4 regions of the Cupriavidus sp. UYPR2.512 genome follow, and region 1 is predicted to be linked to each of the others. Evidence: predicted binding sites of a transcription regulator. Region 1 holds the regulator's gene; each other region holds the start of a gene.
The links. The regulator sigma-54, encoded in region 1, starts transcription at its own class of promoters, with help from an activator protein. The targets are predictions, from matches to a motif close to TGGCANGNAANCTGCTTT.
Positions count from the first base shown of each region.

Region 1 (5,934 bases):
CGGCGAGGTCATGCACCGCAGCCCGCACGTGGTCAACGAGAACCAGCTCGCCGTCGAAGCGGTGCAGGTGATGGAAGCCAACCGCATCAACCAGCTGCTGGTGGTGGATGACGACGGCCGCCTGACGGGCGCGCTGCATATCCACGACCTGACCCGCGCCAAGGTCATCTGAGCGGGCGCGGGCCCGCCGCAACCGGCACAACGCCAAGGACACCATGCAGGCACTCCTCGCCTCCCTCAGCGGCATCGTCATGCGGCTGCTGCCGCTGCTGCTGATGGCCTTCGTGGCGGGCAGCACGTTCTGGCTGGTCCAGATCAACTCCCCCAAGGAAGACCTGGCCGCGCAAAGCACCAGGAAGCACGAGCCTGATTACTTCATGGACCGCTTCTCGGCCACCGAGCTGGCGCCGGACGGCAGCACCAAGATCCGCTTCACCGGCGATCGCATGGTCCATTTCGAGGACGACCAGACCTACGAGGTGACCCGGCCCGCCATGCGCGCGTACGAGCCGGACCGCCCGCCGGTCACAGCCCGCGCCGATATGGGCCGCATGAACGCCGAGGGCTCGGTGATCGACCTGTACGGCAACGGCTTCGTCATGCGCCAGCAGGGCGTGGACGTGTCCAAGGACCCGCAGCTGACCGCCGCATCCAGTTATTTCCAGCTGCTGGTCAATGACGACATCGTCAAGACCGACAAGCCGGTCAAGCTTACGCGCGGCCCGTCGGTGATGACCGCCAACGGCCTGATCTTCAACAACGTCACGCGCGAAGTACAATTGCTCGGCAATGTACGCGGCACCATTATCACCGGGCCGACCCCGGGCCGCGCGCCGGGGTCCTGAGCCCCGGCCCGGGGGCCGCGCACGCAGTGCCGGCATGCGCGGCCGGTCCGCACGAACCCGCACCAACGTACCCAGACGCCCTCAAGCAACCCCTGCCAACATGACTGCTTCCCTGACGACATCGTCCCGTCGACGCACCGCCCCGGCCCTGCTCGCCCTGGCCATGGCCTTCGGCCTGCTGGCCCAGCCCGCCCTGGCCGAGCGCGCGGACCGCGACAAGCCGATGGTGCTGGAGGCGGACAACGCCAGCTACGACGACGTCAAGCAGATCTATACGCTGAGCGGCAACGTGGTGCTGACCAAGGGCACCATGATTCTGAAGTCCGACGCCGCCGAACTGCGCACCGACCCCGAGGGCTACCAGTTCGCGGTGGCCACCGCCAAGCCGGGCAAGCAGGCCTACATCCGGCAGAAGCGTGAAGGCGTCGACGAATACATCGACGGCTGGGGCGACCGCATCGAGTACGACGGCAAGCAGGAGTACTCCAAGCTGATCGGCAATGCCCGCATGGCGCGCCTGCAGGGTGCCAAGCAGGTCGACGAGATCCGCGGCGCGGTGCTGACCTACGACAGCCGCAAGGAGTTCTACACGGCCGCCGGCGGCGGTAGTGGCGACGCCGCGGCCGCCAATCCGTCCGGCCGCGTGCGCGCGGTGCTGTCGCCGCGCCAGGACCAGAAGGCCGGCGCCACGGGCAGCGGCGGCTCGCCGCTGGACCTGAAGCCGGCGCCCGCGCCTGCCAACAAACCCTGACGCCTGGCGCCGGCCTGCCTGCCCGCGCCAGAAACGCCTGAACGCCTGACTGTGCCTATGACCGATACCGCAACCATCGCCGACAAGCCTTCCGTCGAAGCCTCCTCGATCCTTCCCGGGGGCAGCACGCTGGTCGTGCGCCACCTGAAGAAGCGCTATGGCTCGCGCACGGTGGTCAAGGACGTCTCGCTCGACGTGAAGAGCGGCGAGGTGGTCGGCCTGCTCGGCCCCAACGGCGCGGGCAAGACCACGTCGTTCTACATGATCGTGGGCCTGGTGGCGCTGGACGAAGGCGATATTGTGCTCGACGGCGATCACATCAGCGGCCTGCCGATCCATGAGCGCGCGCGCATGGGGCTGTCGTACCTGCCGCAGGAAGCCTCGGTGTTCCGCAAGCTCAATGTCGAAGAGAACATCCGCGCGGTGCTGGAGCTGCAGCTGGACAAGGGCAAGCCTCTGGCCAAGGCCGAGATCGAGCGCCGCCTGGATACATTGCTGGACGACCTGCAGATCGCGCACCTGCGCAACAACCCGGCGCTGTCGCTGTCGGGCGGTGAGCGCCGCCGCGTGGAAATCGCGCGCGCGCTGGCGTCGTCGCCGCGCTTCATCCTGCTGGACGAACCCTTCGCCGGCGTGGACCCGATCGCCGTGGGCGAGATCCAGCGCATCGTCAGCTTCCTCAAGGCACGCAATATCGGCGTGCTGATCACTGACCACAACGTGCGTGAGACGCTCGGCATCTGCGACCACGCCTACATCATCAGCGAAGGCACGGTGCTGGCCGCGGGCCAGCCCGAGGAAATCATCGCCAATGACGCAGTGCGGCGCGTCTACCTGGGCGAGAACTTCCGCATGTGATGCAGCGGCCTGCCCGGAGCGGCAGGCCTCTTCGCGGGCGCGCGTGGGACCTCCCACAGCCAGCGGCGATCAGACCGCACAAGCGATAGCAATTTCCGTTCCAACAACGGAAAGATGCGCATAGAATAGGTCGCATGAAACCGTCGCTACAGCTCCGCCTTTCCCAGCATCTGGCCCTGACCCCGCAACTGCAGCAGTCGATCCGGCTGCTGCAGCTCTCCACGCTGGAACTGCAGCAAGAGGTCGAACAGGCGCTGACGGAAAACCCGCTGCTCGAGCGCGAGAACGACTGGATTGAAAGCCCGCTGCGCGTTGCGCCCGACGGCTCGGTGAACCTGCAGAGCGCACCGGCGCCCGCCCCGGCAGAGCCCCAGGGCAATGGCGACGCCCGCGCCGACGGCGCGGGTGACGATGACAGCTATGGCGACAGCGGCAACGGCGACGACTATGGCAGCGGCGACTGGAGCCTGGACGACTTTGCCCGCCGCCCCCAGGGCGACGAGGACGAAAAAACACCGATGCAGCTGCGCGAAGCCGAGCCCACGCTGCGCGAGTACCTGATGGAGCAGCTCACGCCGCTGAAGATCTCGACACGCGACAAGGGCCTGGCCATCTTCCTGATCGAATCGCTCGACGACGATGGCTACCTGAGCGCATCGCTTGAGGAGATCTGCACGGAGTTGCCGGAAGAACTCGAGTTCGAGATCGAGGAAGTCCACGCAGTTCTTACGCTGCTGCAGAGCTTCGACCCGCCCGGCGTGGGCGCGCGCAACGCCGCCGAATGCCTGGGCCTGCAGTTGCGGCGCCTGACGCACCCGCAGCGCGAACTGGCACTGAACATCGTCACCAACCACCTCGAGTTGCTGGCAGTACGCGACTACACGCGGCTGAAGAAGGCGTTGCAGGTCGATGAAGTGGCGCTGAAGTCCGCACACGAACTGATCCGCTCGCTGGCGCCCTACCCCGGCCATGCATACAGCCGCCCGGAGGCCGACTTCGTGGTGCCGGACGTGTTCGTGCGCAAGAGCGGCGGCGGCTGGATCGCGCAGCTCAATCCGGATGTGATGCCGAGGCTGCGCATCAATGATATGTATGCACAGATCCTGCGTGGCGCGAAGGGTGAGTCCGGCACGGCCGGGCTGCAGCAGAAGCTGCAGGAAGCTCGCTGGCTGATCAAGAACATCCAGCAAAGGTTCGACACAATCCTGCGTGTCTCGCAGGCCATTGTCGAGCGTCAAAAGAACTTTTTCAGCCACGGCGAAATCGCCATGCGCCCCTTGGTTTTGCGGGAGATTGCCGATACACTGGGTTTACACGAGTCAACCATCTCCCGGGTGACGACCAATAAATACATGGCAACGCCGATGGGTACTTTCGAACTGAAGTACTTCTTCGGCAGCCACGTGTCCACCGAAACCGGTGGCGCGGCTTCATCAACGGCCATCCGCGCCTTGATCAAGCAACTGATAGGAGCCGAAGACCCGAGGAATCCCCTTTCCGACAGTCGCATTGCCGAACTGCTGGGTGAGCAAGGCTTTGTTGTTGCGCGCCGCACTGTTGCCAAGTATCGCGAAGCCCTGAAGATCCCCGCAGTCAATCTCCGCAAGTCTTTGTAGCCGAGCCCACCGCCTGCCTGGTGAGGCTCTTTCAGAAGGAGAAGCGCTATGAACTTCAAGATCAGTGGACACCACCTGGACATCACGCCCCCTCTGCGTGAGTACGTGGAAACGAAGCTGGAGCGAATCGTCAGGCATTTCGATCAGGTCATTGGCGTTAGCGTGCTGCTCTCTGTCGACAACCACAAGGAAAAGGACCGGCGGCAGTACGCGGAAATCAATCTACATCTCAAGGGCAAGGACATCTTTGTCGAGGCGCATCACGAAGACCTATATGCAGCGATCGACGCACTCGTCGACAAGCTGGACCGTCAGGTGATCCGCTACAAGGATCGCGTGCAAGGCCACGACCGCGAAGCGGTCAAGTACCAGATGGCCGCAGCGCAAATGCAGCAATGACCGTGCCCGGCAGCCCCGCAGCGGGCTGCTGAATCAGGATTCAACAGGCAAGCCGCGCACCAAGCGCGGCTTTTTTGCGCCCTCGCGATCCGGGTTGCCGCCGGCATGCCGCGCCCGCACTGGTGGTGCGGCCCGGCTGTGGCGCCGGAGCCAACGCTTTTCACCCGAATGGGCAAGAGTGTTCGCAAGCGCGGCGCCAAGGTGTATGCTGCGCCATACAAAGAGAGGGAATCCTGGCCGCGCCCCACACCGGTGCGCCGGCTCCCGGCCCGGAGGCACGATTGCATCACTATGTATCGTTCTGCACCGGCTTGCTCCGCTGCGCTGCACAATGCGGGGGTAGTCGCTGCTCTATAATGGGCCGGACGCCTCCGGCCAGGCCAACGGCAGCCCCGGAGCCAGCCCCTGCCCGGCGGAACGATCCGCCCGCTAACTGAAATCCTGCGCATCGCCCATGAATCGTTTGGCCAAATTGCTGCCACCCGGCAACATCAACCTCGACGTCAGCGTCACCAGCAAGAAGCGTGTATTCGAGCAGGCCGGGCTCCTCTTCGAGAACAACCATGGCGTGGCGCGCGCCATCGTGACGGACAACCTGTTCGCGCGCGAGTCGCTGGGATCCACCGGCCTGGGCGCCGGCGTGGCGATCCCGCACGGCCGCATCAAGGGCCTGAAGCAGCCGCTGGCCGCCTTCATGCGCCTGGCCGAGCCGATTCCGTTCGAATCGCCGGATGGCAAGCCGGTATCGCTGCTGATCTTCCTGCTGGTGCCCGAACAGGCTACGCAGCAACACCTGGAAATCCTGTCAGAAATCGCGCAACTGCTTTCCGACCGCGACATGCGTGAAGGGCTGGCCACGCTGCCCACGCCCGATGCCGTCCATCAGTTGCTGATCGCATGGCATCCCTGATCCCCTGATCCCCAAGCGGGCCGGCACCAGACCGGGCAGGCGCCAGGCGCTTCGCAAACCGCCCCACCAGTCATAGCGCATGGAACTCACCGGCGTCACCTCCCAGTCCATCTTCGACGACAACGCAGCCGACATCAAACTCTCGTGGGTGGCCGGCCTGGAGGGCGCGGACCGCGCCTTCGACGTGGAGTTCGCCCGCGAAGCCACCTCAGCCGCCGACCTGGTGGGCCACCTGAACCTGATCCACCCCAACCGCATCCAGGTGCTCGGCAAGCCTGAGATCACTTATTACCAGCGGCTGGACGACGAGACCCGCAAGCGCCAGATGGGCGAGCTGATCCTGCTGGAGCCGCCCTTCCTGGTGATCGCCGACGGCATGGAGCCGCCGCCCGACCTGGAGCTGCGCTGCACGCGCTCGTCCACGCCGCTGTTCACCACGCCGGTGTCGTCGGCCGCGGTGATCGACCACCTGCGCCTGTACCTGTCGCGCATCTCCGCGCCGCGCGTGACCATGCACGGGGTATTCCTCGACATCCTGGGCATGGGCGTGCTGAT
Region 1 covers NZ_KB902909.1:40,989-46,922, forward strand. Annotated here, with positions in the region: gene A3A5_RS0110190 (SIS domain-containing protein) at 1-172, shown strand, start outside; gene lptC (LPS export ABC transporter periplasmic protein LptC) at 216-845, shown strand; gene lptA (lipopolysaccharide transport periplasmic protein LptA) at 946-1,596, shown strand; gene lptB (LPS export ABC transporter ATP-binding protein) at 1,654-2,454, shown strand; gene A3A5_RS0110210 (RNA polymerase factor sigma-54) at 2,589-4,070, shown strand; gene hpf (ribosome hibernation-promoting factor, HPF/YfiA family) at 4,119-4,469, shown strand; gene ptsN (PTS IIA-like nitrogen regulatory protein PtsN) at 4,924-5,379, shown strand; gene hprK (HPr(Ser) kinase/phosphatase) at 5,459-5,934, shown strand, end outside.

Region 2 (5,934 bases), on a different contig from region 1:
CGCTTTCGTGGATACGTACGGTGCCGACCACCTCGCCTTGCCCAGGCAACTGGTCCGGATCGGTCTTGAGCGCGACCAGCAACTGCGCCACATCGTCGATGACATCACGGTCGTCATCGGCAAAAAGCTGCTGCTCTTCGCAGAACACCGCGCGGCGCAACGCGTGAGCCTGTTCCGTCTCCTGGCGCGTATCGGCCCAGCGGATCCGGTACACAGGGATCTCCGGGATCGCCGGAACTTCGACACAAAGATCGCGGCTCATGACGGCACCCCTTCATACGCGGACAGCGACGAGCACGCCCCGCACTTGCCGCAGCCGGCCTTGATGTCGGCCGACCGCATGCCTGCCGCCGATACCATCTGGCCCAGCGGCGCCAGGATGTCGCGCATGAACGCCGGCGTAGGCGCGGGGTGGTCTTCCAGCGGGGTACCGGAGATCGGCACGAACGGCACCACGAAGGGATAGACGCCCATGTCCACGAGCCGGCGCGACATGGCGAGAATGGCGTCGGCCGTGTCGCCCAGCCCGGCGAGGATATAGGTGCTGACCTGTCCGCGTCCGAACACGCCCACGGCAGCCTCGAACGCGTCCATGTAGCGCGACAGCGGCACCGATGCCTTGCCGGGCATGATGCGTTCGCGCACGGCAGGTGTGACCACTTCGAGATGCATGCCGAGGCTGTCGATACCCGCGGCGCGCATTCGCGCGAACCAGCGGTCGTCATCGGGCGGCTCGCACTGGGCCTGGATCGGAAGGTCGACCGCGGCGCGGATCGCGAACGCACTGTCGCAGAGGATGCCGGCCCCGCGGTCAGGTGTCGGCGGCGTGCCGGTAGTGAGCACCATGTGTTTGACGCCGTCGAGCAGCACCGCGGCGCGCGCGACTTCGGCAAGCTGCTCCGGCGTCTTCCTGGCAATGGTGCGGCCAGCCGCCAGTGACTGCCCGATCGCGCAGAACTTGCAGGTCTTGCGCCGGCTCTCGTAGCGGATGCAGGTCTGCAAGACCGTCGTGGCCAGCACGTCGGCGCCATGCAGCGTCGCGATCTGCGCATAGGGAATGCCGTCCAGCGTCTGCAAGCCATAGAAGCGCGGCGCTTTCGGGAAGCTGATGTCGGCGATCGGAATGGCGCCCCGCTTCAGCGCGCTGCGGCCGCTGCCATCTGGCGCCGAGGCGACGAACGGCGAGTGCCAGGCCGTGCTGGTATGCACCGGCACCATGATGGTCACGCCATCGATGGTCACCGCCTTGTGGTCGGACGGCCCGGCGCCGCCGCGCCGGCTTGCAGCGCCGGCCTGCGGGTCCTCAAGTCGCAGTCCGACCGACTGCAGTTCAGTCATCAACTGCCGGCTCGAGGCCGACATCGTCTCGCTGGGATGCATGATCCGGGCTCCGATAGAGAGGAAGCGGAAACTCGCTCATCGCCGACACCGTGGCCGCCGGCCTGTCGTTGATGGCGAGGCTGAGCAATTCGGGGCGTGCGTAGTGACCGACCGAGTCCATCATGCGCTTGCGCTTGGTGATGAGCCCCATGTCCAGGTCGGCGACCACCATCCCTTCACCTTCGCGCAGCGGCGGCGCGAGATGCTGGCCTTCCGGCGAGATGATCGCCGTGTTGCAACCGCCGCGCAGCGCCTTCTGCAGCGCTGGGTCGGTCGTCACGGATGCGATCTGGGCGTCGGTGAGCCAGCCCGTCGCGTTGACCACGAAGCAGCCGGCTTCCAGCGCGTGATGGCGGATCGTCGCCTCGATCTGGTCGGCGAAGACCGGACCGACGAGCGAGCCGGGGAACTGGCTGCAGTGGATCTCTTCATGCTGGGTCATCAATGCGTAGCGCGCGAGCGGGTTGTAATGCTCCCAGCACGCAAGCGCGCCGACGCGGCCGAGCGCGGTCTGCGCCACCTTGAGGCCCGCCGCATCGCCCTGCCCCCAGATCATGCGTTCGTGGAAGGTCGGGGTCAGCTTGCGCCGCTTGACGGCGAGGCGTCCCTCGGTATCGAAGATCAGTTGGGTGTTGTACAGGCTGCCGTGGTCGCGCTCGTTGACGCCGAGCACGACCACCATGCCGTGCAGCCTCGCCCGTTCTGCGACAGCGAGGGTCACCGGGCCGGGTATCGTCACGGCCTGCTCGTACAGGCGCAGATGATCGCTTCCGGATTGCACCGGCGGGCGGACGAATGAGAAGTACGGGTAGTACGGCACGAACGTCTCGGGAAAGACGATCAGCTGCACCCCGTCGCGCGCGGCCTTGTCGATGGCCTCGACAACCTTGGCAAGCGTCCCTTCACCGGATTCGAGGTCCGGCGAGATCTGGACGGCGGCCGCGCGGACAATGCGTTTCTGTGACATGGCGATACCCCTGCGCTGGATCAGACGGTCCAGGTGTCGATGATCAGTGCGTTCTCCTTGCGGTGGAGCAGCTTCAGGTCCAGCACGTCGAGCGGATTGATCGGGCGGATGCCCTCGACCAGCGACGCTTCGCCATGACCGTAGAGGGCCTGCAGCGCGAAGCGGCAGGCATAGACCTTGCCGCCCTCGTCCATGAACTTGCGCAGTTGCTTATTGACGTTCAGGTGGCCGGCGAACGCTTCGTCGCCAAGGCGCGGGAACCCGCGCTGCAGGCCAAGGGTGACACCGGGGCCGTACAGCAGGATGCTGGTGTCGAACCCCTTGCGCTGCAACCGCGTGGCCTGCAGCAGGTTGACGAAGCCGATCGATCCCTCGAAGGCCACGGTATGGAAGGTCACCAGCGCCTTCTCTCCGGGTTCCGCCTTGACGTCCTCGAACACCTTTTCTTCGAAATCGACCAGGAAGTCGCCATCTTTGTGGGCAGGTTGGTTGACTGCGGGCATGCTTTGCTCCAGTGGGTTGCGGTTGGCGGTGCGGCGCCATCCGCCACACCTGTCCGGCGCTGTCGCCGACGGTCCTGGTTGTGCAACCGATATGCCACCGACCGGGCTCAGCCCACCGATCAATTGCCGATCAAGCAGTCGCCGTGCGATCGATCGCATCATTGATCGCATGGCGTGAATGACTTTATCGCAGCGCAAACGACGGCTTGCCGCCCCGAGCGAGTGCACCAGAATCGTGTAGAAAGCCGCCGCAAAGCGCATTGAGATGGTGCGCCCCTGCCGTCGGCGCACCATCATGCATCCGTTCCGATGCAATCAATCTGGCATGAGACATGCATTCAATGCCTCGGCACCGCACCGGCGCACACCGCATGGAGAAACTCTTGTCCGGCCTGACCAGTCATTGGGCGAAGCGCATTGCAGACAGCCCGAAACCCGCTTACCTGATCATTCCCGACCTGATCGAGGAGGCACTTGCGGACGGGCGCCTGCAGGCGCGTGACCGCCTGCCCGGGCTGCGCGACCTGGCCGATGCGCTGGATCTGAACTATTCCACTGTCGCACGTGCGTATGGCGAGGCACGCAAGCGCGGCCTGATCGATGCGAAGGCCGGCAGCGGCACCTATGTGCGTGGCCGGGCCCCCGCGCTGCCGCTGCGCGGGGGCACCAGCGCCGAAATGACCATGAACATGCCGCCGGAGCCCCTCGCGCTTGCCGCCAGGCTGCGCGAGTCGTCGGCAGCGTTGCTCGCCGCGACGGATCCATACATGCTGCTGCGCTACCAGAATTTCGGCGGCACCCCGGCCGACCGTGCGGCCGTGACGGGCTGGCTGCGCCGGCTCGTGCCGAAGGCCACCGGCGATACGCTGCTCATCTGCCCGGGCATGCACAGCGCATTGGTCGCCCTGTTGTCGCAACTGGCGAGGGCCGGGCAAACCCTTTGCGTGGAGCCACTGGCCTATCCCGGGATCAAGGCCATCGCCGCACAGTTGGGCGTCCCGCTGCAGGCACTGCCAAGTGACGAGGATGGCATGATCGGCAGCGCCTTCGAGCGTTTCTGTCAGGTGCACAAGCCCGCCGCTCTGTACTGCAACCCCACTATCCAGAATCCGGGCACACGCACGATGCCCCAGGCACGCCGCGAGATCCTGGCTGACATTGCGCTACGCTATAACGTACCGATTATCGAGGACGATGCCTATGGCATGCTGCCCCGGCGCACGCCGGACGCTTTTGCCACGCTGGCCCCTGAACTGACGTACTACATCACCGGCTTGTCGAAATGCTTCGGCGCCGGGCTGCGCACCGCGTTTGTCCATGCGCCCTCGGCGAGGCAAAGCCAGCGCCTGGCAGGCACGTTGCGCGCCACGACCGTGATGGCGAGCCCATTCACTAACCTGCTGGCCACGACCTGGATCAAGGATGGCACGGCCGACGAGATGCTCGCAGCAGTGCGCCAGGAGAATGCCGCACGCCAGGCCATCGCCGCGCGCGTGCTGGCCGGCCACCAGTACGCGGCCGATCCGGACGGCTTTCATCTCTGGTTGCCGCTGGACGCTGGCAATGCCTGGCGCCCGTCCGAACTGGCCTTGCATCTGCGTTCGCGCGGAATCGGCGCCGTGTCGAGCGCGGCCTTCTCGACGGACGGCAACCCGCCCGATGCGATCCGTCTTTGCCTTGGCGGGCCCGGGGAGCGTGACGAGATCGAGGAGTCGATGCAGATCGTCGCGGATACGCTGGACGATCCGCACCATCTGCATTCGGCCATGCTGTAGTCCAGGTCATCAGGCAGTTCTGCAAGCGCCTGGCGAAGCCGCAAGGCCGCCTGGCGAAAGGCAGGCAGAATGAGACTGGCCTTATGTGGCGATAGGGCCAGGCAACTTGGATCAGCAAGTAGCCACTCATCGCCGCAAAGCTGGAAGCACAGCGGTACCAAGTTCTTCCACGACCTCCAGCAGAGGCCGCGGACCGGGCCCGAGTTGCAGCATGGCGTGGGCGACACCATTGGTCTCCAGTCGTTTCAGGTAGTCGATCAACGCCCGGCGGCCACTTCGCAAGCCCAGTTCGATGGGTTCAGCCTCGGTCGAAGGGTTATCGACCAGATCCAGGTGTATGGACTGGACAAACGGCTTTGGCATACCGGGGGACCGTTCGCGTAGCGCGGTTTGCCAGAGGCCAATGCGACCTTGCTGGCGCGCTTCCTCTCTGTGGTAAGTCGCCCATGCGTCCTTATGGCTCGGCCGTTCACAGGCGAGTCGGTGACCTCACGCTGCTTGATCCTGGCTCAACACGGGATAATCCACATAGCCCTGTGCGCCGCCGCCGAAGAAGGCCGCGGCGTCGGGCGTATTCAGCGGATAATTGCCGCGCAGGCGTTCCGGCAGGTCCGGGTTGCCAATGAACGGGCGACCGAACGCAATGATGTCGGCCCGGCCATCCGCGATGGCACGTTCGGCGCTTTCACCGTCATAGCCGCCTGCCAGCATCAGCACGCCCTGATAAGTCTTGCGCAATTGCCGGATGATCGCGTCCCAGCGAGGATCGACGTGCTCGTCCCTCACCGTACCGACGATAGCGGGCTCCACGAGGTGCAGGTATGCGAGCGGCCATTCGTTGAGGCGCCCGACGATGTAGCCGAAGGTGTCTTCCGGCGTCGTATCGCCCATGCCCATGAAGCGGCCCATGGGTGTCAGGCGTACAGCCACGCGCTCGGCGCCGATCTCCGCACTGACCGCGTCAACCACCTCGAGCAGGAAGCGCGCGCGGTTCTCGATGCTGCCACCGTAGTTGTCCTGCCGATGGTTGCTGGCGGAATTGATGAACTGGTCGAGCAAGTAGCCATTGCCTGCGTGGATTTCCACGCCGTCCATCCCTGCAGCCATGGCATTGCGCGCGGCCTGGCGGTAATCCGCCACGATCTCTGCAACGCCCGCCGCCGTCAGGGCTTGCGGCACCGGAATGTCGGCCCAGATGCCATTGCCGTCCGGATCTGTCACAAACGTCTTGCCAGGTACGGGCAAGGCACTGGGCGCGACCGGCAAAGCGTTGGCGGGCTGGAACATGGGGTGCGAAACCCGGCCCACG
Region 2 covers NZ_KB902852.1:575,108-581,041, reverse strand. Annotated here, with positions in the region: gene A3A5_RS0102625 (MSMEG_0567/Sll0786 family nitrogen starvation N-acetyltransferase) at 1-262, opposite strand, end outside; gene A3A5_RS0102620 (MSMEG_0568 family radical SAM protein) at 259-1,338, opposite strand; gene A3A5_RS0102615 (Nit6803 family nitrilase) at 1,331-2,347, opposite strand; gene A3A5_RS0102610 (MSMEG_0572/Sll0783 family nitrogen starvation response protein) at 2,368-2,850, opposite strand; gene A3A5_RS0102605 (PLP-dependent aminotransferase family protein) at 3,234-4,625, shown strand; gene A3A5_RS42975 (hypothetical protein) at 4,752-4,988, opposite strand; gene A3A5_RS0102595 (alkene reductase) at 5,115-5,934, opposite strand, start outside.
Region 2: a site for sigma-54 is predicted at 2,982-2,999, ahead of A3A5_RS0102610 (MSMEG_0572/Sll0783 family nitrogen starvation response protein). Genes of this name have one in related genera too.

Region 3 (5,934 bases), on a different contig from region 1:
ATCGATGGTGCCGGGCTCGACGATGCGGCCCAGGCCGGTGGCATCGCCGCTTTCGGCCTGGCCGTGCTGGGGTGCGGCATTCATGCGTCACCTCCGGTGCGGCCTGCCACGGCAGGCGCGGAAACAGGGTCTGCAGCGGCTGGTGGTGCGGCCGCGCGCCGCTCGCGCAACCGGTTCCACAACCCGGTCACGCCATCGGGCAGGTACAAGGTCACCAGCACGAACATCGCGCCCAGCAGGAACAGCCAGTATTCGGCAAAGTGGGCGGTGAACAGGGTCTTGGCACCATTGACCAGGAACGCGCCGATCACCGGCCCGATGAGCGTGCCGCGCCCGCCCACGGCAACCCAAACCGCCATCTCGATCGAGTTGCCGGGCGACATCTCGCCGGGGTTGATGATGCCCACCTGTGGCACGTACAGCGCCCCCGCGATGCCGCACAGCACCGCCGAGAAGGTCCACACGAACAGCTTGTAGCCCAGCGGGTTGTAACCGGAAAACATCACGCGCATCTCGGCATCGCGCACCGCGGTGACCACGCGGCCAAGCTTGGACGTGACGATGTAGCGGCAGGCGATGAAGCCCGCCAGCAGCGCCAGGAAAGTCAGCACGAACAGGGCCGTGCGCGTCTGCGGCGCCGCGATCGCAAAGCCGGCAATGCGCTTGAAGTCCGTGAAGCCGTTGTTGCCGCCGAAGCCGGTCTCGTTGCGGAAGAACAGCAGCATCGCCGCATACGTCATCGCCTGCGTGATGATCGACAGGTACACGCCCTTGATGCGCGAGCGGAAGGCAAAGAAGCCGAATAGCCACGCCAGCACGCCCGGCACCAGCACCACCAGCAGCAGCGCGTAGCCGAGGTGCCCGGTGCCCTGCCAGAACCACGGCAGCTCCTTCCAGTCGAGAAACACCATGAAGTCCGGCAGCTCGCTCTTGTATACGCCTTCGCGGCCGATCGCCCGCATCAGGTACATGCCCATGGCGTAGCCGCCCAGCGCGAAGAACAGCCCGTGGCCCAGGCTCAGGATGCCGCAGTAGCCCCACACCAGGTCCAGCGCGATCGCCGCCAGCGCAAAGCACATGATCTTGCCGACCAGCGTCAGGGCATAGGCCGACAGGTGCAGCGGATGGCCCTCCGGCAACACCAGCGCGCACACCGGCACGCCGATGCCGACGATCACCACCAGCGCCGCCAGCGCCATCCAGCCGCGCCGCGAGAACAGCGCCTGCCGCTCAGGCACGGCGAGCCGGAACGGGGTGGCGGAAGAATTCGATTGGACTCGCTGCATCATGCCTCCGCGCTGCGCCCCTTGAGCGCGAAAAGTCCCTGCGGCCGCTTCTGGATAAACAGCACGATCAGCACCAGGACAAAGATCTTGGCCAGCACCGCGCCATAGAACGGCTCGATGAACTTGTTGATGATGCCCAGCCCGAAGGCGCCGACGATGGTGCCCGCCAGCTGCCCCACCCCGCCCAGCACCACCACCATGAAGGAATCGATGATGTAGGCTTGGCCCAGGTCGGGCCCGACATTGCCGATCTGCGACAGCGCGCAGCCGCCCAGCCCGGCAATGCCGGCGCCAAAGGCAAAGGCGTAGCTGTCGACCTTCCAGGTGCGCACGCCGACGCAGGCCGCCATGGTGCGGTTTTGCGTGGTGGCGCGCACGAACAGCCCCAGCCGCGTGCGGTTCAGCACCGCCCACGCCACCGCCACCACCGCCAGCGCGAACAGGATGATGACGATACGGTTGTAGGGGATCACCAGGCCCGGCATCCACTCGATGCCGCCGCTCATCCAGGCCGGGTTGGCCACTTCCACGTTCTGTGCGCCAAAGAGCGTGCGCACTGCCTGCATCAGCAGCAGGCTCACGCCGAAGGTGGCCAGCAGTGTTTCCAGCGGGCGGCCGTACAGGTGGCGCAGCACCAGCCGCTCCAGCACGAAGCCTACCGCCGCCGCGGCCAGGAACGAGGCCGGCAGCGCCGCCGGCAGGTACCAGTCGAACGCACCCGGCGCGTAGGCGCGGAACAGCGACTGCACCACGTAGGTGGCATAGGCGCCAATCATCAGGAATTCACCGTGCGCCATGTTGATGACGCCGATCAGGCCATAGGTAATGGCCAGCCCGAGCGCGGCCAGCAACAGCACGCTGCCCAGGCTCAGCCCGGCGAACAGGTTGCCGATCAGCTCGGCGCGGCGCTGGTCGCTGCGCAGCGTGTCCAGCGCCTGCTGCGCGGCCAGGCGCACGTCGGCATCGGGCTCGCGGTAGTTGCCGGCGCTGTCGCGCTCCACCAGCGGCGCCAGCTTCTGGCGGCTCTGCGGGTTGCTGTCGCTGCCGAGGATGCGGATGGCTTCAAGCCGCGCGTCATGCGCTGCGGGGTCAGCCGGCTCGGCCAGCACCAGGTTGGCCCAGATCACGTCCAGGCTGGTGCGCAGGCCGGCATCGGCCTCATTCTTGCGCGCGGCTTCGACCGCGGCGCGCGAGGCGCTTTCCGGCTGGGCGCGCAGCGTGGCGACCGCCTGCGCACGCACCGCGATGTCGGGTGACTGCAGCAGCAGGCTGCTGGCGGCGCTGTCGACCAGCGCACGCAGGCTGTTGTTCAGGGTCAGGGACTCCAGTTCGTCGGCTTTCACCGCGACCGGCTTGCCGGTAATGGCATCGACGGTCTTATCGCCGTCCTGGCGCACCATGCCGACCGACGCTGCGTATTGCAGCGCGTCGTCCTGCAGGGCCTTCAGGATCGGGCCGGCCTGCTCGGGCGGGGCCTTCGCGAGCGCGGTCAGTGCCGCGGTCTTGGCATCGAAATCATCTTCGGCCAGCGGCTTCAGGTCGGCCTGCGTCAGCGCCGCGGCCCACGGCGCAGCCGCCAGCAGCAACGCCGCCAGCAGGGCGCGCAGCCATGGCATGGCCATTGTCGGAAGTAGTTTGGGCATAGTGGCTGGCGCAGTGGCGGCGCTTCAGCGCCTTGTTGTTCTGGTGTGCGAAAGGGGGCGATGCGCTCCCCTCCCCCGCCTTGCGGGAGAGGGAAGCCATCGTCACGGAGCCAGACTGGCGTCCGCTTACATCACCTTGTCCGGCTTGCCTTCGTTACCCGCGATGAACGGGCTCCACGGCTGCGCACGCACCGCCTTCGGCGTCTTCCACACCACCGAGAACTGGCCGTCGCCCTTGACTTCGCCGATCATCACCGGCTTGTACAGGTGGTGGTTCTCACCCATGGTCAGCGTGAAGCCGTCCGGTGCCTTGAAGGTCTGGCCGTACATGGCGGCGCGCACCTTGTTGGTATCGGTGGTGCCGGCCTTCTTCACGGCCTGCGCCCACATGTGGATGCCCACGTAGGTGGCTTCCATCGGGTCGTTGGTCACGCGCTTGTCGCCGCCGGGCAGGTTGTTGGCCTTGACCCATGCCGCCCACTGCTTGCGGAAAGCGTCGTTCTCGGGGTTCTTGACCGACATGAAGTAGTTCCATGCGGCCAGGTGGCCCACCAGCGGCTTGGTGTCGATGCCGCGCAGTTCCTCCTCACCCACCGAGAACGCCACCACCGGCACGTCCTTGGCCTTCAGCCCGGCGTTGCCCAGCTCCTTGTAGAACGGCACGTTGGAGTCGCCATTGATGGTTGAGATCACCGCGGTCTTGCCGCCCTGCGAGAACTTCTTGATATTGGCGACGATGGTCTGGTAGTCGCTGTGGCCAAACGGGGTGTAGACCTCTTCGATGTCCTTGTCGGCCACGCCCTTGCTCTTCAGGAAGGCGCGCAGGATCTTGTTGGTGGTGCGCGGGTAGACGTAGTCCGTGCCCAGCAGGAAGAAACGCTTGGCGCCGCCGCCTTCCTTGCTCATCAGGTATTCCACCGCCGGGATCGCCTGCTGGTTGGGCGCTGCACCGGTGTAGAAAACGTTCTTGGACATTTCTTCGCCTTCGTACTGCACCGGATAGAACAGCAGCGAGTTCAGTTCCTCATAGACCGGGAGCACCGACTTGCGCGACACCGAGGTCCAACAGCCGAAGGTCACCGCGACCTTGTCCTTGGTGATGAGCTGGCGCGCCTTTTCCGCGAACAGCGGCCAGTTCGAGGCGGGGTCAACCACCACCGGCTCCAGCTTGCGCCCCAGCACGCCGCCGCTCTTGTTGATCTCATCAATGGTCATCAGGGCCACGTCCTTCAGCGACGTCTCCGAAATGGCCATGGTGCCGGACAGCGAATGCAGGATGCCGACCTTGATCGGCTCCTTGGACTGCGCCAGCGCCAGCGGGCTGGTACCGATCATCGCCGCGGCGGCTATCGCCGACAGCTTCAGCATGTCACGTCGTTGCATTTTGCAGCTCCCGTTTTGTCGTGTTGGTCAGGGACTACGCTCCCCGGGTGATGCTTCTGCAACTAGCGTGCCATGGGGCCGGACCAGCCACCGCCCGGCCACAAGCGGCCTGCATGGGCAAACCGGGCCAGCGGTCCGCATGCGCACCACGGCCGTGCATGCCTGCGGGGCACCGAGACAGTGCGCTGACGCAAACCAGCGCAGCGGTGGTGCATCGCGCCCGCTATCGGACGTCAGGAATGCGGGCGTGCGCCAGAATCGATCGCTTGGGTAAGCAAACGCTTAACACCGATTCGGATGTTTTAAAAAGCCCGCGCATAGAACGCAGGGCGACAGGTAATCCAGCGCGGAAATGAAAACGGGGCCCCTCGCGGGGCCCCGTTTTCGATACCAGGACGCTGGATCCTTACATCACCATCATGTTGGCATTCAGGTTGTGCATGATCCACAGCGAACCCGCCACCACGATCACCAGGATCAGCGCCGTGAACAGCAGCGCGATCACGTTGCTGCGCTGCTCGGACGACGAGTCCAGGTGCAGGAAGTACTTCAGGTGGACCAGCATCTGGACCACGGCCATGCCGAGGATGATCCAGAGGATGGTGCCCTTGTCCATGCTGCCGTCCATCACGAGCTTGAACGGGATCACGGTCAGGATCACGGCCAGGATGAAGCCGATCGCGTAGGACTTGAAGCTGGCGTGGGTGTCGTGGCCCGCGTGCGAATCGTGCGAGTCGTGGGCGCCGTGCGCCGCCGGTGCGTTGTGTTGTGCCATCACAGATGTCCCATCAGGTAGACCACGGTAAACACGCCGATCCAGACCACGTCCAGGAAGTGCCAGAACAGCGACAGGCAGGTCAGGCGCTTGGTCAGGGTCGGGGTGATGCCCTTCTTCGACAGTTGCCACATCAGCACGATCATCCACAACATGCCGCTGGCAACGTGCAGGCCGTGGGTGCCGACCAGGGTGAAGAACGACGACAGGAACGCGCTGCGGCCCGGGCCGGCGCCCTCGGCGATCAGGTGATGGAACTCGTTGATTTCCATCGCCATGAAGGCCAGGCCCAGCAGGAACGTGACGCCGAGCCACACCTGCACGCGGCTCAGGCTGCGGTTCTGCAGCGAGATCATCGCCATGCCGTACGTGATCGAGGAGAACAGCAGGATGAAGGTCTCCACCAGCACGTAGTTGAGCTCGAACAGCTCCTTCGCCGACGGGCCGCCTGCCAGTTCGCCGCGCAGCACGGCGAAGGCCGCGAACAGTCCGGCGAAGATGATGCAGTCGCTCATCAGGTAGATCCAGAAGCCATACACCGTATTGGCACTGGTATCGTGGTGCGCATGGTCATGGCCGTGCGCGTCAGCGTGAGCCGAGGCGCCTGCCTGCGCGGGGATGCGGTCTAGGACTTGAGTCGACATGGTTCTTAGGCCTGCGAAGCAATGCGCTGCAGATGGCGCGTTTCGATCTGCTCGACCTCGGTGGCCGGCACGTAGTAGTCAATATGGTCGTCGTTGCTGCGGTGGATGAACGCCCACACCATGCCCACCAGGCCAACGATGGCCATCCACCAGATATGCCAGGTCAGGGCAAAGCCGAACACCAGGCTGAAGGCGCCGATGAT
Region 3 covers NZ_KB903151.1:102,595-108,528, reverse strand. Annotated here, with positions in the region: gene urtD (urea ABC transporter ATP-binding protein UrtD) at 1-84, opposite strand, end outside; gene urtC (urea ABC transporter permease subunit UrtC) at 81-1,286, opposite strand; gene urtB (urea ABC transporter permease subunit UrtB) at 1,286-2,908, opposite strand; gene urtA (urea ABC transporter substrate-binding protein) at 3,056-4,312, opposite strand; gene cyoD (cytochrome o ubiquinol oxidase subunit IV) at 4,719-5,087, opposite strand; gene cyoC (cytochrome o ubiquinol oxidase subunit III) at 5,087-5,731, opposite strand; gene cyoB (cytochrome o ubiquinol oxidase subunit I) at 5,737-5,934, opposite strand, start outside.
Region 3: a site for sigma-54 is predicted at 4,368-4,385, ahead of urtA (urea ABC transporter substrate-binding protein). Genes of this name have one in related genera too.

Region 4 (5,934 bases), on a different contig from region 1:
CTGCGCGAGATCTGGACCGAAAGCGATGCCTTCCGCCGTTTCCGCGGCACGCAGTGGATGCAGGAACCCTGCCGTTCCTGCGACCAGCGCGAGCAGGATTACGGCGGCTGCCGCTGCCAGGCGTTCCTTGTCACCGGCGACGCCGCCGCGACAGACCCGGTGTGCGAGCGCTCCGGCGCGCACGACAAGGTCAGCGAGATCGTGCTGCAGGGCCGGCTGGCTGTGGCGCAGGCGCGCGAGCAAGCGATGGTATTTCGCAGCGATGGCAACTCGCTGCGGCTGAGCAGCGGCCAGCGGTAAAAAAGAAAAGACCCCGGCAAGGCAGGCGCCAGCCGGGGCTTCTTGCCGGCAAGCCGGCATCGTCAGGACAGTCGCCGGCCTCAGCTGGCACTCAACACCCACTCCGCCAGCTTCTTCGCGTCATCCTCGCCAAGACTGCCATGCGGCGGCATCGGAATCCGCCCCCACACGCCCTTGCCGCCTTCGCGGATCTTCTTTGCCAGCCGCTCCGCCGCCTGGCTGTCGCCCTTGTACCTGGCGGCGACCTCGGCAAACCCCGGCCCCACCAGCTTTGATTGCATGCCATGGCAGGAAAAGCAGCCGCTCTTGTCGGCCAGGGCCTGCATGTCAGCGGCCGTGCCGGCCAGTGCCGCGCCCGGCAGCAGCGCCGAAACCACCGCCAGCGCCATCCATTCCTTCTTCATACCTGTGTCCCTTGTCGTCCTATTTCGTCCCATTTCGTCTTGTTGCGACCGCGCCCGGCGCACGCCGCGCACCCATGATGCGATGCGGGCGTGCGCCGGACCGTGTCATCTCCCGCCAGCTCAGCTCTTGTGCAGCTTGAACACCCACACCGAGCCACCCTGCTCCAGGAAGTTCACGCGCTTGGCCACCTCGCCGCCCCACAGCGGCACCGCGCCGCCCCAGCCGGACACCACGGCCACGTACTGCTCGCCGTTCTCTTCCCAGGTGACCGGGGGCGCCACTACGCCGCTGCCGGTCTGGAACTGCCACAGCTCCTTGCCGGTCCTGGCGTCAGCCGCCTTCAGGTAGCCCTCAGGCGTGCCCCAGAACACCAGCCCGCCGGCGGTGGTCATCACCCCGCCCCACAGCGGCGCGCTGTTCTTGACCTCCCACATGATCTTGCCGCTCTTGGGGTTGATGGCCCGCAACGTGCCGATGTAGTCCTCGTTCAGCGGACGGATGGTGAAGCCAGCGCCCAGGAAGGCGGCGCCCTTCTTGTAGCTGATGGGCTCATTCCAGATATCCATGCCCCACTCGTTGGCGGGCACGTAGAACAGGCCGGTCTGCGGGCTGTAGGCCATCGGCTGCTGGTTCTTGCCGCCAAGGAAGCCCGGCGCGGCAAACACGGACTTGCCCTTCTTCTCGTCGCTGCCGGCGGCGGGGTCGCCGGGGCGGCCTTCGGCGATGTAGTTGGGGCGGCCGCTCTTCAGGTCGATGCCGGTGGCCCAGGTGATCTTCTTGACGAAGGGGAAGGCGTTGACCAGCTTGCCACTGGCCGCGTCGTTGACGTAGAAGAAGCCATTGCGGTCGGCCTTGCCACCCATGCGCTTGCCGTCCAGGTCGAAGGTCACGAACTCATTGACGCCATCGAAATCCCAGCCGTCGTTCGGGGTGTTCTGGTAGTGCCAGGCAATCTTGCCGGTGGCGGGATCCAGCGCCACCGTCGAGGCCGAGTAGAGGTTGTCGCCCTTGCGGATATGGCTGTTCCACGGGCCCGGATTGCCGGTGCCGAAGTACACCAGCCCGGTGGCCGGATCGTAGGTGCCGCCCAGCCAGGTGGCGGCGCCGCCGGTCTTCCAGGTCTCGCCCGGCCAGCTTGCGTTGGTGGTGCCGGTCACGCCATTCTCGGTCTTGTTGCCGTCCTTGTCGTACTTGTAGCCCATATGGCCTTCCACCACCGGGCGCGACCACACCAGCTGCCCGGTCCTGGCATCGCGCGCGTCGACCCGGCCCACCACGCCGAACTCGCCGCCCGAGATGCCGGTCAGCACCATGCCCTTGACGATCATGGGCGCCGCCGTGTACGAATAGCCGGCAGCGTAGTCCTCCAGCTTCTCCTTCCACACCACCTTGCCGGTCTTCTGGTCCAGCGCCACCAGCTGCGCATCGAGCGTGCCGAAGATCACCAGGTTGTCGTAGAGTGCCGCACCGCGGTTCACCACATCGCAGCACGGCATGATGCCTTCGGGCAGCCGGTGCTCATACTTCCAGAGCTTGCGCCCGGTCTTCAGGTCGAGTGCATAGATGCGCGAATATGAGGCCGTCACGAACATCTTGCCGTCATGGATCAGCGGCTGCGATTCCTGCCCGCGCTGCTTCTCGCCGCCAAACGAGAACGACCAGGCCGGCACCAGCTGCCCGACGTTCTTCGTATTGATGTGCGACAGCGTGGAATAGCGCTGGCCTTGCGGGCCCATGCCCCACGACAACACATCGCCGGGGCTCTTTGCGTCGTTCTCGATCATGGCATCGGTCACTGCCGCCTGCGCGGCCAGACTGGCCGCGGCAGCCGCAACCGCCATCACTACTCGTAACGTCCTCATTGCCATCTCCTCACTTGTTTTGGGTTTCCCTGGTGCGCCACTGCGCCACACACCAGACATGCCTTTGGCAATTCCCATGCCAGTCGCATCCCCGCACCAGCACGCCGGTTGCGGCCCCGTTGCGTGATGGCAGCCGTGCCAGCGCGCAACACTGCGTTGCAGCTGCTCCAGAATTGAACAGCCCGCCACGGCTGGCCGGCGTCAGTGGCCAAGCGCGGCTTCCTCGCGCGCCGGGTAGAGATGGCCGACGTTGCGCAGGTACTCCGCGGGCATCGCGGCCCAGTGCGCGTAGGGCTGCGGCACCGGCATCGCCATGACCTCGGCCAGGTCCAGCCCCTGCGCCGCGGCCTCGCGCAGGCGCGTATCCAGCCATTGCAGGTAGCCGCGCGTCTGGGCGATGGCCTCTGCGCCGCCGGTGGCCGCAGGCACTGGCCCGTGGCTGGGGACCAGCACGCGCGCGCCGCTGTCGGCCAGCAGCGCCTGCAGCCGGTCCAGGCTGGCCAGCCAGCGGCCGATATCCGCGTGCGGCGTGGTCGGAATGCGTTGCCGGAACACCAGCCCGCCGGCAAAGACCACGCCCGCGCTGCGGTCCAGCACCACCAGGTCGTCGCCGGTATGGCCGCCCAGGCGCACCAGCTCCAGCGTATGGCGCCCGATCGTGCGGCGGCCTGGCGCCAGCGCGTGGGCAGCCGGTACGGGCTCGGTGCCGCGCATCCAGTCGCCGCACAGGCGGTAGAGGTTGTCGGCATAAGCGGCGCCCTCGCGCCGCGCCCCGTCGATGGTGCCGGCCAGGGCGCTGCCGCCCACATCGGCATAGGCCTGGTTGCCGAAGAAATAATCGGGATGCAGGTTCAGGTTCAGCACCAGCCGCACCGGGGCGGACGTGACTGATGCAATCGCCCTGCGCTGCTGCTCGCCATACAGCCGCGACGGGCCGGTGTTGATGACCACCACGCCGTCGCCGGTGTCGATAAACGCCGTATTGATGATGTTGCAGCCGTTGCCGGGCGCGAAGTCGGCGTTGGCGCCTTCCAGCAGCCACACGCCCGCGGCGATCTCGCGCGGGGCCAGGCGGTAGTCAGGAGGCTGCAGCGCGGCCTGCTGGGCGAGTGCCGGCGGCACGGGCTGGCCCGCCAGGCATAGCAGCAACCACAGCAGTAATCGTCGCTTCATGGCGCCACCCGCGCTGCGATGCGGTTGCCGTTGTTATCGTGGCCGGCCACCGTCATGCCCGGCTGCACGGCATCGCGCAGGTCGAAGGAGAAGATCGGGTTCTCGGCAACCGGCTCATGCAGCGTCAGGCGCAGCAGCGGCTGCCGGGCCGCATCGGCCAGGACCAGGGTCTCGATATGGAACGCCGGGATGCCCGCCGCCAGGCCGGTATCCATCGGATGCATCACGCGCAGCCGCACGCGTGCCGCGGCCCCGCCGAAGCCCGGGAACACGCGCGCGTCCACGCGGTTGAGCGTGCGGCTCCAGCTGCCGTCGCGGCGCGTGGCGCCGGGCACCGTGCAGCCCCCGCCGCCGGCATCGACCAGCACGCTGCCGACATGCCAGGTGCCATCGCGCGTGCGCGCCGCCACCCGCACCGGCGAAGCCTGTTCCAGCTTGAAGCGGAACGACAGCGAAGGGCGCACCCGCAGCGGTTCGAACGCCAGCACCTCGCGGATCGGGTTGCGGTCCACCGCCACCACGATGCGATCCACTTCGCCCAGCGCCGAGGCATCGAAGGCGATCGGCACGCGCATGGGGTCTTCCGCAAACGCCGGCCCGGTCACCCTGACGCGGCTGTCGAACACCACCGGGCCAGTCTGCAGCAGCTCCTTGTGGATCCAGGCCCATTGCGGCGACTGCAGCGGATCGCTGTGCGCGATGATGGCGCCCGCTGCCCCGGCAGCCGGTACAGCCGGACTGGCCATGCCCAGTCCGGCCGCCATCAGCACGACCATGGCCCGCGTCCGGCGCCTCATGCCTGCTGCCCCCGGCGCGCCATGCCGCGCTGCGGGTCGTAGCCCTGCAGCGCCAGCGCGAAGAACACCACCGCGCTGCCCGCCACCACCGCCAGGCTCAGCGGCGCCACCTGCCCATACAGCGCAAAGCGGATCGACTCGACCGCGTGGGTGAAGGGATTGAAGCGGGCCAGCTGGTACACCAGCTCCGCGCCCGACTCCTGCAGCTTCCACAGCGGATACAGCGCCGAGCTGATGAAGAACATCGGGAAGATCACGAAGTTCATGGTGCCGGCAAAGTTCTCGAGCTGGCGCACATGGACCGACAGCAGCAGGCCCAGCGCGCCCAGCATCAGCGCGGCCAGCGCCATGGCGCCCGTCGCCGCCAGCAGGTGCAGGGACTCGAAGCGGATGCCGAAGGCCATCGCCACCAGCAGGAACGCGGCCATCTGCAGCAGCGACAGCACCGTGCCCGCCGCCAGCTTGCAACCCAGCAGCCAGCCCCGCGGCAGCGGCGCGGTCAGCAGCAGCCGCATCACACCCATCTCACGGTCGTACACCATGGCCAGCGACGACTGCATGCCGTTGAACAGCGCGATCATGCCCAGCAGTCCGGGCGCCACGTAGACCTTGTATTCGATGTAGGTGTCGTAGGGCGGCGCAATGGCGACGCCCAGCGCGTTCTGGAAGCCCGCGGCAAACACGAGCAGCCACAGCAGCGGGCGCACCAGCGACGACAGCAGGCGCCCGGGCTGGCGCAAGTACTTGCGCAGCTCGCGCCCGCAAACCGCGCGCAGCGCGCGCCAGCGATGGATCAGGATGGAGGCCATGGGTGCGCTAGGCGGATGGGGCCCGGCACGCCGTGTCGGCTTCATCGGCGCCCAGGGTGTCGAGGTTGTTCTTCGGATGCAGCACGCCTTCCACCGGGGCCATGCCGACTACACCGTCAGGGTGGGCCAGCAACACCGGCTGGCGCAGCTGGCGGTCCCAGCGGCGGAACGACAGTGGCGGCCCCTTGAAGCCGTCCACCACCACCTGCCCGGCGGCAAGCGCTTGCGCCTGTCCGGCAAACCCGGCCCTGGGCCGGCGCGCCACGCTCTCGGCGATAGCCTTGACCGCCACCCAGGCAGCCCAGTCGTAGCCGGTCATCGGACGGCCCGCCGCGCGCATGAAGCGCCGGTTGAGCTGCGGCCCGCCATTGCGCTCCCAGGCCCAGTGCCACGCCTGCGCGCCCAGCCCGCTGGCGCCCACCACCGGGCGCGGCAGCAGCGTGACGTAGGGCACGCCGCGGGCGAACTCGCCGTCGGCATCGGCCACCACCACCACGTCATAGTCCACGCCGCCGGTCAGCAGGCTGAGGTTGGCCTGGTCACGCTCACGCGGGTCGTTGGACAGCCTGAAGGCGCGCTGCGCCGACC
Region 4 covers NZ_KB902854.1:140,717-146,650, reverse strand. Annotated here, with positions in the region: gene pqqE (pyrroloquinoline quinone biosynthesis protein PqqE) at 1-300, shown strand, start outside; gene A3A5_RS0105375 (c-type cytochrome) at 381-704, opposite strand; gene A3A5_RS0105370 (PQQ-dependent methanol/ethanol family dehydrogenase) at 825-2,567, opposite strand; gene A3A5_RS0105365 (quinoprotein relay system zinc metallohydrolase 1) at 2,769-3,740, opposite strand; gene A3A5_RS0105360 (quinoprotein dehydrogenase-associated SoxYZ-like carrier) at 3,737-4,537, opposite strand; gene A3A5_RS0105355 (ABC transporter permease) at 4,534-5,346, opposite strand; gene A3A5_RS44385 (hypothetical protein) at 5,354-5,934, opposite strand, start outside.
Region 4: a site for sigma-54 is predicted at 2,632-2,649, ahead of A3A5_RS0105370 (PQQ-dependent methanol/ethanol family dehydrogenase). Genes of this name have one in related genera too.